Regions from separate parts of the Phyllobacterium sp. MT110 genome, predicted to be linked through region 2. Evidence: predicted binding sites of a transcription regulator. Region 2 holds the regulator's gene; each other region holds the start of a gene.
The links. The regulator PhoB, encoded in region 2, activates phosphate uptake and scavenging genes when phosphate is short. The targets are predictions, from matches to a motif close to TGTCATNNANCTGTCAT.

Region 1 (3,265 bases), on a different contig from region 2:
CTGACATAGGTATCGGTCAGGAACAGCACGCCGCGCTGTGAAATCAGCAGGCTGAGTGCGGAGAAATTGCGGATGCCCTCGAGCTTGCCGATGATCTGGTCGACATTGCGCAGGTGGCGCTCGAACCGGCCTTCCAGGCCGCAGATCATGGCATCGGCTTCGCCGCGCATGATGGCCAGCGCTGCAATCACCGTGCCGCTGGCGCGGACCATGGTGCGTGCCACCTCCGGCGTGGTGCCGCGCCGGCCGGTAAGGTTCACCAAAAGGTCGACATAGTCGCGGTAGCGCGGATCGTCTTCCGGGTTGATGATGTCAAAATCAGTGCCGAGCTTGATCTTCAGGCCGTAGCGCTTGAGACGCGTCTCGATGACCTGCGGGCGGCCGATCAGCGTCGGGATCGCCGTGCCTTCCTCGAGCACCACCTGTGCCGCGCGCAGGACGCGCTCGTCTTCGCCGTCGGAATAGATCACCCGCTTCTTCTCGGCGGTCCGCGCTGCGGTGAAGATCGGCTTCATGATCAGGCCGGAGCGGAAGACAAAGCGGTTCAGCTTGTCGAGATAGACCTCGAAATCCTCGATGGGGCGGTCGGCAACGCCGGTTTCCATGGCAGCTTTTGCCACAGCTGGGGCGATGCGCAGGATCAGGCGCGGATCGAACGGCGAAGGAATGAGATAATTGGGGCCGAAGGTCGGCGTTTCGCCGGAATAGGCGCGGGCCGCCACATCCGATGGCTCTTCGCGGGCGAGCGCCGCGATGGCCTTGACCGCCGCCATCTTCATTTCCTCATTGATCGCCCGTGCGCCGCAATCCAGCGCGCCGCGGAAAATATAGGGGAAGCAGAGGACGTTGTTGACCTGGTTGGGGAAATCGGAGCGTCCGGTGCAGATCATGGCGTCGGGGCGTGCGGCGCGTGCTTCCTCCGGCATGATTTCCGGATTGGGATTGGCCAGCGCCATGATCAGCGGGTTCGGCGCCATCTGCTTCAAAAGTTCCGGCTTCAGGACACCTGCGGCGGACAGGCCAAGGAACACGTCGGCACCGCCGATGACATCGGCCAGCACGCGCGCATCTGTCTTTTGGGCGTAAACCGACTTCCAGCGGTCCATCAGCGTGTTGCGGCCGTCATAGACGACGCCGTCGAGATCGCAGACCCAGATGTTCTTGCGGTTGGCGCCGAGCTTGACCAGGAGGTTGAGGCAGGCAAGCGCTGCGGCGCCGGCGCCGGACGCGACGATCTTGACCTTGGACAGATCCTTGCCGGCCAGCTCCATGCCGTTGAGGATGGCAGCGGCGACGATGATCGCCGTGCCGTGCTGGTCGTCATGGAACACCGGAATGTTCATCCTGGCGCGGAGGATTTCCTCCACGTCAAAGCATTCCGGCGCCTTGATGTCCTCAAGGTTGATGCCGCCAAAAGTGGGTTCGAGCGCGGCAACGACATCGACGATCTTGTTGATCTCCTGCGCGTCGATCTCGATGTCGAAGACGTCGATGTCGGCGAATTTCTTGAAGAGAACCGCCTTGCCTTCCATCACCGGCTTGGAGGCGAGGGGGCCGATATTGCCAAGGCCAAGCACGGCAGTGCCGTTGGAGATGACCGCCACAAGATTGGCGCGGCTGGTATAATCGGCGGCTGTGGCGGGGTTTTCATGAATGGCCAGGCAGGGCGCGGCGACACCGGGGGAATAGGCAAGGGCAAGGTCGCGCTGATTTCCAAGCGGCTTCGTCGCCTGGATTTCCAGTTTACCCGGCTGAGGAAAGCGGTGGTAAAACAGGGCGCTTTCTTCGAGATCGGACTGGTTGGGCGAATTGTCCTTGGCCATGGATAATATCCTCCGGAAATTGGCTGGTCGCAACTTGGGATTTGCGATTCAATCTTTTTAGCATGCATAAATGACACGAAGAGCCATAAATGAAGTCCATTTTGTTACAAGTGTTTATCGCAGGAAACCATAGACTTTTTAGCGGCGTCATAAGACTGTGACATGAATCAGGTTTCTGTCAGACCAGAGGTACCGATGCGTACCGGCGCTGAACGGAGATCAGCCTCATGGTTGAGCCAGAGACACGTAAGTTTCGCACGCTCTTTTTGTCCGATGTGCATCTTGGTTCCAAAGGCGCCAAGGCGACCTTCCTCCTGGACTTCCTGAAGTATCACGATGCGGATACGATCTATCTGGTCGGCGATATCGTCGATGGATGGCGTCTGCGCCGCAGCTGGCACTGGCCGCAGGAGCACAACGACATCGTGCAGAAACTCCTGCGCAAGAGCCGCAAGGGCGCGCGCATCCTCTACATCGCCGGCAACCACGATGAATTCCTGCGCGATTTCCAGGGCACGCATTTCGGCGGCATCGAGGTCATGGACCGCACGATGCACGAAACCGCTGACGGCCGTAAATTCCTCGTGATCCATGGCGACCAGTTCGATGTTGTCGTGCGCAATGCCCGCCACATCGCCTATCTCGGCGACTGGGCCTATGATGCGGCGCTGGCCATCAACACCATCATGAACAAGGTGCGGCGCATGCTCGGGCTGCGCTACTGGTCATTCTCCGCCTGGGCGAAATTCCGGGTGAAGAAGGCCGTCAACTTCATCGGTTCCTTCCAGACCGTCGTTTCCGACGAGGCCCGGCGCATCGGCGCCGACGGCGTCATCTGCGGCCATATCCACCACGCCACCATCGAAGAAATCGACGGCATCGAATACATCAACACCGGCGACTGGGTTGAAAGCTGCACAGCCATCGTCGAGCATCACGACGGCAAGATGGAACTCATCTCCTGGACGCATCTGATCGGGGAGAAGGCAGGCTTTGCGCCTGTCGTCAAACTCGAGGACAAGCGTCCCAAGGCGGCGAATGCGGCCTGAATGGCTTCTCCTGCAGAGATCGATCCGATGAAGCGGCTGGTCATCGTCTCCGATGCTTGGCATCCGCAGGTCAATGGCGTGGTGCGCACCCTGACTCAATTGCGCGAGCAGATGGAGGCGCGGGGCGTCGAGGTGACGATCATCTCGCCCGCGGACTATCCCTCGGCGCCATGTCCCACCTATCCGGAAATCCGGCTGGCACTGACCTATCCCGCGGCGGTGAAAGCCCGGATCGAGGCGTTGCAGCCCGCCTTCGTGCATATCGCCACGGAAGGCCCGCTTGGCATCATGGCGCGGCGCGCCTGCCTGAAAAACAAGTGGCGCTTCACCACCAGCTTTCATACACGCTTTCCCGAATATCTGCGTGAGCGTCTGCCCATTCCGCTGGCCTGG
Region 2 (3,265 bases):
GTGCATCTGTTCGAGCGGCTGGCCTTCATGGCGAGGAGGCAGGGATAAATGGCGCTCATGTTTCACCCCATCGAGAGAACCGGCATCGTTCATCGCATTCAATAAAGGGATCCCACAATGTTCCTCCCCTTCTTCCTTGAGCTCAAGGCGGCCAAGATTCCCGTATCGCTGCGGGAATATCTGACGCTGCTTGAGGGGCTGGATGCGGGGCTGGTGACCTATGATGTCGAAGGGTTCTACTATCTCGCCCGTTCCGCCCTGGTGAAGGACGAGCGCCATCTCGACCGCTTCGATCAGGTCTTCGGCCACGTGTTCAAGGGGCTGGAGCTGCTCGGCGGCGAGAGCGGTGTCGACATTGCCAATCTGCCCGAGGAATGGTTGCGCCGGCTCGCCGAAAAGCACCTCACCGAAGAAGAGAAGAAGCTGATCGAGGCGCTGGGCGGTTTCGACAAGCTGATGGAAACCCTGCGCCAGCGGCTTGAGGAGCAGAAGGGCCGGCATCAGGGCGGCTCGAAGTGGATCGGCACGGCCGGAACCTCACCCTTCGGTGCCTATGGCTACAATCCCGAAGGCGTGCGCATCGGCCAGGACGAGAGCCGCAACCGCCGGGCGGTCAAGGTCTGGGACAAGCGTGAATTCAGGAATTTTGACGACAGCGTCGAGCTGGGCACCCGCAACATCAAGGTTGCCCTCAAACGGCTGCGGCGCTGGGTGCGCGAAGGCGCCGATGACGAGCTCGACCTGTCGGGCACCATCAGGTCAACCGCCGAACACGGCTATCTCGACGTGCAGACGCGGCCCGAACGGCGCAATCATGTCAAGCTGCTGATGTTCTTCGATGTGGGCGGCTCCATGGACGAGCATATCCGGATCGCCGAGGAACTGTTCTCCGCCGTCCGCTCGGAATTCAAGCACATGGAATATTTCTACTTCCACAATTGCCTTTACGAGGGTGTGTGGAAGGACAACCGCCGCCGCCATGCGGAACGCATACCGACACTCGATCTCATCCACAAATACGGACCGGACTACAAGGTCATCTTCGTCGGGGATGCCGCCATGGCGCCCTACGAGGTTTCCCATGCGGGCGGCTCGGTCGAACACTGGAACCAGGAGGCGGGCGCGGTCTGGCTCGGCCGGGTGCTCGACCACTGGAAGAACGCCGCCTGGCTCAATCCGTCAAAGGAACAATACTGGGACTACACCGCCTCGACGGCGATGATCCGCAAGATTTTCGCGCATCGCATGTATCCCATGACCCTGGCGGGCATCGAGGGGGCGACGCGCGAACTCTCGCGCAGGCACTGACTACCCGAACGAGTACCCCGCACCGCGCACGGTGCGGATCGGATCGATCGAGCGGCCGATATTGATGGCCTTGCGCAGCCGCCCGACATGCACGTCGACGGTACGGTCGTCCACATAGATGTCGGCGCCCCAGACATTGTCCAGCAGCTGGCCGCGCGAGAACACCCGGCCGGGGGACTGCATCAGGAATTCCAGCAGGCGGAATTCGGTCGGCCCGAGCTTCAACTCGCGCTCCTTGCGGAACACGCGGTGCTGTTCGCGGTCGAGCTTCAGATCGCCGAAGCTGAGCACATGCGACAGCAGGCTCGGATTGACCCGGCGCAGCATGGCCTTGATGCGGGCGAGCAGTTCCGGGGTGGAGAACGGCTTGACCATGTAGTCATCGGCGCCGGTGGCAAGGCCGCGCACCCGCTCGCTCTCTTCGCCGCGCGCCGTCAGCATGATGATCGGCAGAATTTCCGTCTCGCGCCGCGCCCGCAGGCGGCGGCAGAGTTCGATGCCGGAAAGGCCCGGCAGCATCCAGTCGAGAATGAGCAGATCCGGCACTTTTTCACGCAGCGCAATTTCCGCCTCGTCACCGCGTGCGATTGTCTCGACGACATAGCCTTCGGCTTCAAGATTGTACCGGAGAAGGACGCTGAGCGCTTCCTCGTCTTCGACAACAGTGATTTTGGGAGCGATCGCCATTGCTGGAATCCTAATTAAGGCTGTCTGGCTTCATCGACGATGATGCTGTGGGTCTGGTCTTCCTTGGGCCGTTCGGCCGGAAGCTGGGCACCCGTCACGATGTAGTAGACCGTTTCAGCAATGTTCGTCGCATGGTCTCCGATGCGCTCGATATTCTTGGCGCAGAAGAGAAGGTGCGTGCAGGCGGAGATGTTGCGCGGGTCTTCCATCATGTAGGTCAGAAGTTCGCGGAACAGCGATGTGTACAGCGCATCGATTTCGTCATCGCGCTCGCGCACGATGTTGACCTGCTGCACCGAGCGTGTCGCATAGGCGTCGAGCACGTCCTTGAGCTGCGTCAGGGCGAGTTCCGCGATGGTCTGCAGGCCGCGATAGACGGACAGCGTCTGACGCGTATCGGTGACGGCGACAACGCGCTTGGCGATGTTCTTGCCGAGATCGCCGACCCGTTCAAGGTCGGAGGAAATGCGGATGGCGCCGATGATTTCACGCAGATCGATCGCCATGGGCTGGCGCTTGCCGATGATGGTGATGGCCTTCTCGTCGATCTCGCGCTGTCCGGCATCGAGGATGAGATCGTCCGAAATGACGCGCTGGGCCAGCGCGTTGTCGGAGTTCACCATGGCGGTGACGGCCTGTTCGACCATGCGTTCGGCATGGCCGCCCATTTCGGCGATCTTGTGCGTCAGGAACTTCAGTTCGTCGTCATAGGAACGGACGGTATGCTGCGACTCGGTCATATTCTTATCCCTGTTTCCCGTGATTAGCCGAAGCGTCCGGTGATGTAGTCCTGCGTGCGCTTTTCCGTCGGATTGGTGAACATCATTTCCGTATCGCCCACCTCGACGAGGTTTCCGAGATGGAACATGGCGGTGCGCTGCGAAACGCGGGCCGCCTGCTGCATCGAATGGGTGACGATGACGATGGTGTAGTTCTGGCGCAGTTCGTCGATCAGTTCCTCGACCTTTGCCGTGGCAATCGGATCGAGCGCCGAGCAGGGTTCGTCCATCAGGATGACTTCCGGGCTGACGGCAATGGCGCGGGCGATGCACAGGCGCTGCTGCTGGCCGCCGGAAAGGCCGGTACCGGCTTCATGCAGGCGGTCCTTCACTTCGTCGAACAGGCTGGCGCGGCGCAGGCTCTTCTCGACGATTTCCTCCAGCTCGTGCCGGTTCTTGGCAAGACCATGGATGCGCGGGCCATAGGCCACATTCTCGAAAATGGACTTCGGGAACGGATTGGGTTTCTGGAAAACCATGCCGACGCGGGC
Region 3 (3,265 bases), on a different contig from region 2:
GTTCTGGATCGCCGGAACGAAAGGACCATCGAGCTTCGGACGGAAGGTCTCGTAGTGGTCAGGACCGTTGTTGGCCGCGATGAACAGACGGCGGGAAACATCGATTCGGTCCGGATAGCCATCGCCGTCCTTGTCTTCGTAGTTCGGGAAGCCTGCGGCGGCATAGGTGCCGACCTTGTCGCGCATTTCCGTGCCCGGCTTATCATCATCGACAGTGCCGATGATCGAGACGCCGTGCGTATGGTCACCAGTGACGACGATCAGCGTATCCGGATTTTTCGCCTGGAATTCGCGTGCAGCCGCGATGGCCTTGTCGAATTCGATCGTATCGATCAAAGCGCGATCCCAATCGAGGGGATGGCTCATCTTGTCGATGGACGCAGCCTCCACCATCAGGAAGAAGCCATCCGGATTCTTCGACAGCCTGTCGAGCGCCACCTTGGTCATATCAACCAGGCCCGGCTGGTTGGGAAACTTATCGACGGTACCCTTTTTGAGGAATTCGCGATCGAGCGTGACGTCGAGGTTGCCTGTGTGGAAGAGGCCGAGCAGCTTGCCCTGGTTCGAGCCAGCCGCGGCGGCCAGTTCATTCTTGTCGGTGGCGAGGGCGTAACCGGCCTCCTTGAAGAGCGCGATATAGTCCTTGTCGTCCTTGCGCTTCGAACCGGGCACGTCCTTGGCCAGGAAATAGGCCGAGCCTCCGCCGAGCAGCACGTCCGGCTTGACGTTGTACATCATGCCGACGATGTCGGCCTTGTCGGCGCGCTTGCGCGTATGGGAAACGAGCGCGGCAGGTGTCGCGTCCTGCACTTCAGATGTCGTCACGATGCCGAGCGACTTCTTGCCGGTGCGGCGCAGAGCCTCACCGATCGTTTCGACCTTGGGGTCGTCCTGGCTGGCCGGCGTGCGGTCAGCATAGACGCCGAGTGCGTTTACCGCGGACTTGTGGCCGGTCATATAGGCCGACATGGTGTTGGCGCTGTCGGTAGCGATCGCCGAGGTCGAGGAGGTGCCGATGAAGGCGACGGGCGGAATGTCATCCATGGCAAGGCGGACATTGGCCTTCCCCTCGGTCATGCCCTTGGACATGAGGCGGGCGCCGGTGCGGTGCGCAACGGAAAGACCGTCACCCAGCAGGAAGATGATGTTCTTGGCTTTGGGCGTGTCGGACGTTGTGTATACATCCCAGCCGACCGATTTCTTCTCGTCGCCAGCCGATACCTCGACCTTGTACTGGCCGGGCTTCGCAAGCTTGATGTCGCGCAGGATGAGCGCGGATCCGAGTACCTTGTCTTCAGCGCCCTTCTCCTCGGCAACGAATTGGGCGGCCTTGCCGAAAACAGCGTCGTAGCTCTCGCCGTTGATCGTGACTTTCACGTCTTCCGGCTTCACGACCTTGCTGAATTCAACCTTGAAATCGAATGGCGAGCCTGCAAGGACCGTGGCCCGGTCCAGCGGATAGATCGTTGTCGCATGGGCCGCCCCGGACAAGAGTGCCGCCGACGCCACCACAAGGAAAAGTTTACGCATTTCATACCCCCAACTTGGTTAGCTTCCCCTCTCCTTTATAAATCCCGGATGACAGCCAGATGAAATCGCGCCAGTTTTTACAACCCGTAAGTTCACAGGATGCAATGATCGCAGCAGCTTTATTGCAGAACTTGCGGTGGGGCGTTGTCATGTCTGAAGTCCACGACCCCGCATCTTTGCGCAGCGCCTTGAGACTCTGAAAAGTCTCAAGGCGCTGCGCGTTCATCTGCCACCAACGGGTAAATGGCCAAACCGATTCAGGCTGAATTCAATCGTTCAAACGGCCGATTCAATGATTAGGGGTGGAGGAGAAACTTGTAGAGGGATCCGCGAAACCCGCTGATCAGAGGCCAGCTGCATAAAATCGCCGGTGATCGGAAAACGATCATTTGTTGTTTCCGCCCAAAGGCATATCCGCAAATTGGATAAGTTCCTTTGTAAATGCCGATAAGAGCCTGTTTGAGATTGTTTCGATTTGAGGCAATAACTCCGCAATCGCTCATCCAGGTCTTTGAAATCAACAATAGAATGATCGCTTTGATGGGATACGAACCGAAAAGTCCGTGGAGTTCCCTTGCCCGCCGTCGAACGATGTTTCTGACGCATCTTATTGCAGAACCCGCAAGATAATATGATTGAACATGTCATGTTTATTGACTAAAGCGGTGTACAGTTACACGCAGTCAGGAAAGATGCCGTCATGTTTGGTAAAGGCCTCAAGTCTCTTTGTGCAATCAGTTTGCTCGGCCTTCTAACCGCAGCATCGGCGTCAGCCGACAATGCAAAAACATTGTCAATTCTCGATGATCGTGGAACCACCATCGAAGTTCCCGCCGATCCCAAGCGTGTCGCTTCCATTTCCTACTTTGCTACCGACGTGGCATTTGCGCTTGGTGTCAAACCGGTCGCAACCACCTATATGGCAGCCGGCCGCGAGCCCGATTTTCTCCTCGGCCTGACAAAGCAGATCAAACAGATCGGCCAGCGTGCCAAACCCAATCTAGAACTACTGTCGGAAGCAAAGCCCGACATCATCATTGCCATGCGCCGCTACACGATTGGCAATGCCGAGCAATTGCAGAAGATCGCGCCCTACGTGGCTTATAATATGGAGCTTTTGAGCGAAAGCGATCGCGAGATTTCCCAGCTTGCACAGGTGCTGGGCAAGCCGGAACGCGGTACGGAACTCAATGCCGCTTTCCGGCAGCACCTTGCCGAGTACAGCACCAAAGCGCCGAAGGACGTGCATCCGCGCTTTCAGATCATGTGGGCCGGAGATACGCCATGGTCCTTCCACACGGAGAATACAACGGCCTCGATCGTTGCCGCGCTTGGCGGTGACAACATTGCGGGACCGATGCGCCAAGGCGGACCGTTCGGTGTGGAGCTGAGCCTTGAAACCATGCTTGAAAAAGACCCGGAGGTCATTTTCGTTTATGATTCCGGTCCGGATCGTCCGCACGAGAATAATCCGATCTGGCAGCAGCTTTCGGCGGTCAAGAATGGCCGCGTTTTCTATGTCGGGGATCATTGGGTTGAAGCCAATGGTCCGATAGCCCGCGAGATCGTTTTGCGCGAAGCAGCACATTATCTGTATCCGGAGACCTTTCCAAAAGTGGATGTCAAAGCCGAGGCGGCAAAATTGATCCCCGCCGATATCCAGTAGCGATATCTCCTTGGCACGGCGGCAAGCAGCAGGCATGGGACGGTCATTGGCCACGACCACACTCATCGT

Region 1: the regulator PhoB is predicted to act here: its motif matches at 1,969-1,985, upstream of AC1Q5O_RS08355 (UDP-2,3-diacylglucosamine diphosphatase).
Region 3: the regulator PhoB is predicted to act here: its motif matches at 1,579-1,595, upstream of AC1Q5O_RS26785 (alkaline phosphatase).

Annotation. Positions count from the first base shown of each region.
Region 1 covers NZ_JBXAFE010000001.1:1,612,612-1,615,876, reverse strand. Annotated here, with positions in the region: gene AC1Q5O_RS08360 (NADP-dependent malic enzyme) at 1-1,823, opposite strand, end outside; gene AC1Q5O_RS08355 (UDP-2,3-diacylglucosamine diphosphatase) at 2,051-2,872, shown strand; gene AC1Q5O_RS08350 (glycosyltransferase family 4 protein) at 2,873-3,265, shown strand, end outside.
Region 2 covers NZ_JBXAFE010000002.1:537,913-541,177, reverse strand. Annotated here, with positions in the region: gene AC1Q5O_RS14255 (AAA family ATPase) at 1-48, shown strand, start outside; gene AC1Q5O_RS14250 (vWA domain-containing protein) at 118-1,308, shown strand; gene phoB (phosphate regulon transcriptional regulator PhoB) at 1,309-1,995, opposite strand; gene phoU (phosphate signaling complex protein PhoU) at 2,010-2,735, opposite strand; gene pstB (phosphate ABC transporter ATP-binding protein PstB) at 2,759-3,265, opposite strand, start outside.
Region 3 covers NZ_JBXAFE010000012.1:7,239-10,503, forward strand. Annotated here, with positions in the region: gene AC1Q5O_RS26785 (alkaline phosphatase) at 1-1,530, opposite strand, end outside; gene AC1Q5O_RS26790 (ABC transporter substrate-binding protein) at 2,231-3,196, shown strand; gene AC1Q5O_RS26795 (FecCD family ABC transporter permease) at 3,231-3,265, shown strand, end outside.